One region of the Blautia sp. KLE_1732_HM_1032 genome, then DNA from elsewhere that is predicted to be linked to it. Evidence: riboswitches for the same ligand, from Rfam matches in the RefSeq annotation. Region 1 holds a riboswitch; the other holds the start of a gene.
What was found. A riboswitch is a leader RNA that binds a small molecule or an ion and turns the genes downstream of it on or off. The one in region 1 is predicted to bind FMN.
Positions count from the first base shown of each region.

Region 2: another riboswitch for FMN. It lies ahead of NQ489_RS15810 (ECF transporter S component); the one in region 1 lies ahead of NQ489_RS17865 (DUF6783 domain-containing protein).

Region 1 is NZ_CP102266.1:2,304,353-2,308,568, forward strand. It holds gene NQ489_RS11060 (bifunctional 3,4-dihydroxy-2-butanone-4-phosphate synthase/GTP cyclohydrolase II) at 1-285, opposite strand, end outside; gene ribE (riboflavin synthase) at 304-957, opposite strand; gene ribD (bifunctional diaminohydroxyphosphoribosylaminopyrimidine deaminase/5-amino-6-(5-phosphoribosylamino)uracil reductase RibD) at 939-2,066, opposite strand; partial or broken gene NQ489_RS17865 (DUF6783 domain-containing protein) at 2,069-2,194, opposite strand; partial or broken gene NQ489_RS17870 (DUF6783 domain-containing protein) at 2,144-2,380, shown strand; FMN riboswitch at 2,498-2,612, opposite strand; gene NQ489_RS11075 (hypothetical protein) at 2,802-3,068, opposite strand; gene tsf (translation elongation factor Ts) at 3,374-4,216, opposite strand, start outside.
Region 2 is NZ_CP102266.1:3,334,929-3,339,144, forward strand. It holds gene NQ489_RS15800 (NUDIX hydrolase) at 1-153, opposite strand, end outside; gene NQ489_RS15805 (MATE family efflux transporter) at 337-1,725, shown strand; gene NQ489_RS15810 (ECF transporter S component) at 1,991-2,626, opposite strand; FMN riboswitch at 2,757-2,874, opposite strand; gene NQ489_RS15815 (fibronectin type III domain-containing protein) at 2,985-4,216, opposite strand, start outside.

The DNA of each region.
Region 1 (4,216 bases):
GTGATCCACTGCCACGGTAAATGCTGTGCTGTGATTGTCCGTGTTCTCAGCAACCATCGGCGGAAAATTCAATCTCGCCGCAATTTCTGCACTCATCGGTGTACAGATAAGACCCTTTGCATAAGTCGCCATGAAATTAATATTTTCCCGGGTCGCAAACTCTGCCGCACATATCAGATCTCCCTCATTTTCTCTGTCCGGATCATCTGTGACCAGAATTATTTTTCCTTCCTTAAGATCCCTAAGTGCCTCTTCAATTGTGTTGTACTGATAATTTTGTGACATACTGTATATCCTCCTGTTCTAAAACCCGAATTCTTCAAGAAACTCCATCGTAATTCCGGATTCTTTTTTCTCTTCTTCGTTTTTTCTGATGCCAAGCAATTTTTCTACATATTTTCCAATCACATCATTTTCCAGATTAACCAGATCCCCCGGCACCTTTTCCAAAAGGGTGGTTTCTTCTCCTGTATGTGGAATGACCGACACCTGAAAACCAGTTTCATCAACCCTTGCAACTGTCAGGCTGATCCCATCAATACAAACGGATCCTTTTTCCACGATCAGATGCAAGATCTGTGGCGATGTCTCAATTGATACCCAGATGGCATTTTCTTCCCGGAGCATGGAACGTATCACTCCAGTCCCATCAATATGGCCGCTTACTATGTGTCCCCCGAACCTGCCATCTGCAGCCATTGCACGTTCCAGGTTTACCTGGCTTCCGGCTTTACAACTGCCAAGACTGCTTCTTCTGATCGTCTCTGCCATCACATCAGCAGTAAATCCGTCCGGCTGGATCGACGTAACTGTCAGACACACACCATTCACAGCAATACTGTCACCGATCCTTGTCCCTTCCAGGACTTTCCGGGCTTTCACTGCCAGGATCCCTGATTCTCCTGTCAGCTGTATATAACGGACTTTTCCTTTCTCTTCTACGATTCCTGTAAACATGATTCCTCCTGTTTTTTCTCACACACCTGACATCTTATCCGGATGTCCTCACCGATCTGGCAGATATCTATATATTTCAGTTCTACTGCTTCAGACGGGAATTCAACTCCGATACCTTCTACCGGTGTCTTCCCGGCCACACCACCAAACAGCTTTGGTGCCACAAAAGCCTGTACTTCCTTTACAATTCCGGCTCGCAGGGCACTGTCATTTAACGTACCGCCTCCCTCCAGGAGGATGCTGTCAATACCCCTGTTTCCAAGATCTGTCATCAACTTTTTAAGGTCTATCTGATTCTTTTCATCCGGACAGTAAATGGTCTCAACTCCCATAGTATGTAATATTTTTATTTTTTCTTCTGTATTTTTCTGATCTGCATAAGCCACGATCGTCCGGTACTTTTCCGCACTTTTTACAATCTGACTGTCCGGCGGAATCCTGAGCTTACTGTCGCACACAATCCTGACAGGACTTTTCCAGCCTTCTACCCGGACGTTCAACATCGGATCATCTGCAAGCACAGTTCCAATACCTGCCATGATCCCCATGTACTGATGCCGCATATGCTGTACTTCTTTTCTTGCCGCTTCTCCGGTGATCCATTTTGATGCTCCTGTCTTCGTTGCGATCTTCCCATCCAGTGTCATGGCATATTTCATCACCACGTATGGGGTTTTCGTAGTAATATAATGGAAAAACACCGGATTCAGCTGATCACATTCTTCTCTCATAAAATCTTCAACTACTGTTACACCGGCTTCCCTTAACATCTGTACACCTTTTCCTGCCACTTTCGGATTCGGATCTCGGGAACCGATCACCACTTTTCTGATCTTCTGTTCAATGATCGCTTCCGTACATGGAGGTGTTTTTCCATGATGACAGCAAGGCTCCAGTGTAACATAAATCACCGCACCTTCTGCTGGTTCTGTAAGAGAAGCAATAGCATTACGTTCTGCGTGAAGTTCTCCATACTTTTTATGATAGCCTTCCCCGATGATCCTTCCGTCTTTTACGATCACTGCCCCTACCATCGGATTGGGATTCGTCCAGCCTTCTCCTTTTTTGGCCAGCTGAATCGCCCGAAGCATATATTCCTGATCCGTCATTTCTATTCCTTCTTTCTTATTCCTGTTCTTTGTCTAGAGCGTGTTTGAAAAAGGCTTTCTGCAAGATGTGCGTCACAATTTGTGGGAGATTTTGTCCGGATGAGGGCGCCGTAGCGGGCTACGGCAACTGAATTCGGGCAAAATATACCGCAAAGTGGGGCGTGCAGATTGCAGGAATGATTTTTCAAACACGCTCTGGTACGCCGAGGCTTTTAGATCTGTGCAATCGGATTCACAGACAAGTGAGTGGTATATTTATTTCGAAAACGATGTACCAGATACAAAAAAAACCTGCAGAAATATCTGCAGGGTAGAATTGATCTGTTACATATGATCGATAAATGAATGTCTGATTCCCTATATAAAAAGCTCTGAAATGGATCACCATCTCAGAGCTCTGATACTACATTCATTCAAAAAATCAACTGTACTATCATCTTCTTCCATCCAGACTGTACTGTCGGCCCCGGAATCTCACCGGATCATGCCTCTCGGCTCGCGGGCTTTACCGCCGGTAGGGAATCTCACCCTGCCCTGAAGATATCTTTTTGTTTATTTTAATACTTTATCTGTTATTTGTAAAGCGAAATTTTTATTTTACTCATTCCATGCGGAATATTAGTTACTGGCAGGCAATCGTCGTATTACTATTCTCAGGCTTTGGTTGACAAACAGGCACGCAGGCAAAGACCGATGGCCAGCACACAGAGCCTGTGCCTTGGAAGATGAATTTTTTTATCTGCAGTTTACTATTGCTTTTTGGGCAGCAGCAAAATCTTTTTCTAGTACATAAATACATGTTGTTTCATTCTTATGATCAATTCCCGATGCAAAAGTATGATAAAAAATCAAGAAAAAAAGATTATTGATAAATGTTCCTTTTTTCAATCTCGTTTCGTAAAGAATATTATTTTCATTCAACGCTTGTGTTAACCGCACGAGATGATCCATATTATCAGTTTCACATAATTTAATTTTTCCATTATCCTGGGTATATTTCATAAAAATCTCCATTCCGCCGCCTTTGGCTGGCGGCACAAATAGTGAGGAATTATAAGCGGAAACAGGCGCAGGCCGTGACATTTAGGCGTTTTAAAAGTATCGATTATCTCTGTCAATTCATGAGCATACTTATTTTGATGTGGCAGGAAGAACCAGAGAATATATTTGACAGAGTGTCCAAGATATTTGGATAAAGAAAACCGATGGCTTTGACTGTTATCAATCTACACCATCGGCTTTCAAGGTTTTTAAATACTTAAATTCAGACTTATTAAAATAATATAATGAAAACTTAAGTTAATGGATTATTTACCCATCTGCTTTGCAACTTCCTCAGCGAAGTTCTCTTCTTTTTTCTCAAGACCATCGCCTGTCTCGTAGCGAACGAAGCCTTTGATCTGGATCTTAGCGCCGTTCTCTTTTGCTACCTGCTCTACGTATTTAGCAACGGACTGTTTTCCGTCCTCTGCTTTTACGTATGTCTGGTCAAGAAGGCAGATCTCTTTAAGCTCTTTCTTGATACGTCCTGTGATCATTCCCTCAATAACCTTAGCCGGTTTCTGGGACTCCTTCGGATCGTTCTGGATCTGAGCCATAAGGATCTCTTTCTCATGCTCGATATAGTCAGCGCTTACTTCCTTGTCGCTTGTGTACTGCGGTTTCAGAGCTGCGATCTGCATAGCTACGTTCTTAGCCATCTCTTTAACAGCATCGTTAACAACATCTGTCTCAACGTCTACAAGAACGCCGATCTTTCCACCCATATGAGTGTAGGAAGCGATGAATCCGTTCTGCTCCTCAACCTGAGCAAATCTACGGATGTTCATGTTCTCGCCGATTACTGCGATCTGAGCTGCAAGAGCCTCTTTTACAGTCTTAGTTGTATCAAGTGCCCATGCCTCAGCAAGGAAAGCATCGATATCAGCTGCTGTTGTGTTAAGTGCCTGTGCTGCAACATCTGCAACATAGCCCTGGAATTTCTCATTCTTTGCAACGAAGTCTGTCTCAGCATTAACCTCAACAACGACTGCTTTCTTTCCATCCTCTGTTACCAGAGTTTTGCAAAGACCCTCTGCTGCGATACGGCTTGCTTTCTTCTGTGCTGTAGCAAGACCCTTCTCACGCAGGAACTCAACTGCTTTATCCAT
Region 2 (4,216 bases), 1.0 Mb from region 1:
CTCCCCTGTAGAAAGCTTCATATCCTCCACACTCTTCGCCCTGGAGGCCACAAAATAAGAAACCGGCGTATCATGTATACTGGTCGCATCCACCCCATAAAGATTCACGAACTTATTATCTGTAAGTTTTTTCACACTGTTGATCTTACCCATCTTAAAAACTCCTTCCCGAAAATTTTTTCTAAAAACATTTTATCCCATCCAAAACCAAAGGTCAATTTTTTATACTTACACTCACCTCACAATAGTGCTATAATAAATATCCTGCTATAAAATTAAAAATTTACTTATCACATTACCAAACAGCTACTGCAGACAAGAAAGAAGGAAAAAACATTGAAAAACCAGACCAATGCTACCCAGGCCGAAAACCCTCTGGGAACCGCCCCTGTAGGCAGCCTGATCGCCAAATTCGCCATTCCCGCCATCATCAGCATGCTGGTCAGCGCTCTGTACAATATCGTTGACCAGATCTTTATCGGACAGGGCGTAGGAATGCTTGGAAACGCCGCCACAAATATCGCATTTCCCGTAACCATTATCTCTACTGCTGCTGCACTGCTCCTGGGAATCGGCAGTGCCTCCAATTACAACCTGGAAATGGGCGCAGGAAACGAAAAAAAAGCCAGCTCTATTGCAGGAACCGGACTCTCCGCGCTGATAATCTCCGGTACGATACTCTCTGTCATCGTCCTTCTGTTCCTGAAGCCACTGCTTCATTTTTTCGGCGGAACACCGGACGTCATGCCCTATGCCATTGATTACATGGGGATCACCGCCATTGGACTTCCCTTTTATGTTTTAAGCACAGGCGGCAACCACCTGATCCGAGCAGACAGGAGTCCTACCTATTCCATGACCTGCATCCTGGCCGGTGCCGCCATCAACACCATCCTAGACCCGCTTTTCATCTTTGGATTCGGCTGGGGCATCAAAGGTGCAGCCTGGGCAACCGTGATCGGCCAGATCGTATCCGGACTTCTGATCATCTTTTATTTTTCCAGACTCCGGAAAATGTACCTGGACCACTCCATGCTGATTCCTAAGGCACGCAATCTGTCTGCCATTTTTTCTCTGGGAATGGCATCCTGTATCAATCAGGTTGCCATTGCTGCAGTGCAGATCGTCATGAACAATACACTTCGCCATTACGGAGCACTCTCCGCTTACGGAAGTGATATTCCGATTGCCTGTGCAGGGATCATTTCCAAAGTCAATCAGGTATTTATGGCCATCTGCATCGGAATCTCCCAGGGCTCCCAGCCCATCTGGGGATTTAACTACGGCGCCGAAAAATACAGCCGTGTACGCCAGACATACCGCTATTCCGTAACCTTATGTACTGTGATCGCAACCATATTTTTTATCTGCTTCCAGTTCTTCCCGCATCAGATCGTAGGCATCTTCGGAAACGGCAGCGACCTGTACTTTCATTTTGCAGAAAAATATCTCCGCATCTTCATGCTGATGACCTTTGCCAACGGGATCCAGCCTATGTCCGCCGGCTTTTTTACCTCCATTGGAAAAGCCAGGCTTGGTGTGATCATGTCCCTCACAAGGCAGGTGCTCTTCCTGCTGCCGCTGATCGTCATCTTCCCGGTCTTCTTCGGAATCGATGGCGTCATGTACGCAGGACCAATTGCAGATACCTCTGCATTTGTGCTGGCCGTTGTTTTTGCCAGACGTGAGCTTGGAGTCATGAAAACTGCAGAACAAAACGCCTGACACAAGAAAGAATCCTGCTTGCAGGATTCTCCGCCTGCGACGGGTCGCTTCAGCGACATTATTCCTCTCCGTCGCAGTGCGATCCTGCCCGGAGGGCTTTTTTATGTTATAGGAACATTACGGAGTAATTTCCTATAACATAAAAAATGCCATGTAATTTACTGCCCATCGGCAATATATTACATGGCATTTCTCACATTCTCAGATATTTATCTGAAACCACCATTTTCTGATCTTTCCATCATCCTCCGGCAGCTGCTTATGATCAGTCACCCTTCAGTACAACACGGATCTTCTTATAAATTACAAATACGATCAGAGATGTCAGTGCATATTTAAAGATATTAAACGGAGCAATGATCAGCAATGCAAAGGTAAGCAGTCCGTTTACGGAGCTGTGTACTGCGCTTCCCATCTGGATAAAGGTCTCGATTGGCATTCCAAAAGCCTTACCGTAAGCCGGAAGCAGTACAAAGGCATTGACAAAGCATGCAAGGATCGCCGTCAGAACTGTTCCTGCTGCCATACCTGCAACTGCATGTACTCTGCTCTTTTTGTGACGGAAACGATAGATCAGGCCGGCCGGTACCACATAGGCACATCCAAACAGGAAGTTGGCAACATCACCAACACCGGCAGTCATGGTTCCCTTAGTCACAAGATGTACGAGAATCTTCACAAGCTCGATCAGGATACCTGCTACAGGTCCCATAGCGAAGGTTCCTACCATAACCGGTACCTCGGAAAAATCAAGCTGATAAAAAGACGGTGCAAGAAACGGGATCGGAAACTCAAGATTCATCAATACTCCTGCCACAGCACCAAGCATGGCTACCTGCGCGATGGTTCTTGTTCTGCTTCTTTCCACAGCATTTCCTCTCTGTAATATCTGTTCACTCATAACTCTCTCTCCTTCTTCAGAAATATTCAAAGAAAATTTCCACAAGAAATCTTTATGCGAAAAAAATTTCTTCACATAAAAAGCCCCGGGAGCTTCTTCCCGGGGCACTGAGCACGTTCTTTAAATACTGCGCGTTCTTCTCTCATCCAGACTTTACTGTCGGTTCCGGAATTTCACCAGATCAGCCGCCAAAGCGGGTCGCGGACTATACCGCCGGTAGGGAATCACACCCTGCCCCGAAGAAATTTTCTTTTTTATGAGTTCATTATAACGCGCTCTTTTTATAATTACAAGCCTTAATTCTGTCACAGAAGCATTCTGCTCCATTTATATAAATCTAAGATCCACTCCTTTATGATCAAACCCGGATTTTCTTTACCGTACTCCAGCTACTGTAAAGAACCTTTTTTCCGACTCTTTTATATGACCGGATGCGGACATAATAGGTCTTTTTGTTTTTCAGTCCTGATATCTTATATCTGATCGCAGACTGTTTTCCAACTGTGACCGTTTTTCTTTCTTTTATAAATCTGCTGTCTGCTGCATACTGGATCTGATAGCCGGTTGCCTGTATATTTTTTTTCCAGCTTGCAGTAAAGGATCTGTTTGCTTTTTTCAGTCCTGTCAGCAGAGTTTTTGGAGGCAGGATCTTAAAGGTAAGCGTTTTGTTGATACGACTGTATTTTCCGGTCCCTCTGACCTGCACAGTTCCAATTCCGGAATTTTTATTATTTTTGTAATACAGCTTATAAGCACTCGAACCGATCTTCTTTCCATTTACAGTTACGGTTACTGATGGCCGGATGGTTTTTCCCGTATAAGTGTAAGAGGTTCTGTTTAGCTTAACATTGCTGACAAACTTTTCTGTCTTTTTTATGATCTTGAAATGAATGGTTGCGGTACCTTTATAATAACCGGTACCATAAATGGTTACCGTTGCAACACCCGGATACTGATTATCCTCGTAGTACATATAATAATCTTCGCCGGCTTTCAATCCGGGGATTACGATGGCAGGTGTGAGTTCTTTTCCTGTATATGTCTGATCAGCTATTGGATCCGCAGCCGGTAGTTTTCCGTAAATAGTAAAATATAATGTTTCCGATCCTTTATAATTGCCGATTCCCGTGAGCTCTGCACGAGCTTCACCAGGCTTTTCATTATTAACATAGGTTACCGTATAATCTTTTCCCTGTACCAGTCCGTCAATTACCACTTCCGGTTCCACTTTTTTTCCTTTAAAGGTGGTTTCCAGGTATGTTTCATTATTTTCCGCAAAATAGCACACATACATTCCATTTTCATCTGGCGTAATCTTGAAACTCCGCTCTACTGTACCGCAGAAAATATCTTTTCCCGTGATCTTTACAGTCGCAGTTCCTGCATTGATGTTATTTTCATAAGTTACTTCATAATCGGAGCCCTGCTCAAGTTCCGGTGCGGATTCACTGGATTCTATTTCAGGTTCATGGCTTTTTCCATTATATTCATATTCTGGAGTGATCTGTTCAAACCATTCATTCTGAAGCGGTATCCGGTTGTCTGCTGACAGCTCCACAAACATGTAGCCACGGTCCTCTGCGTATTTCT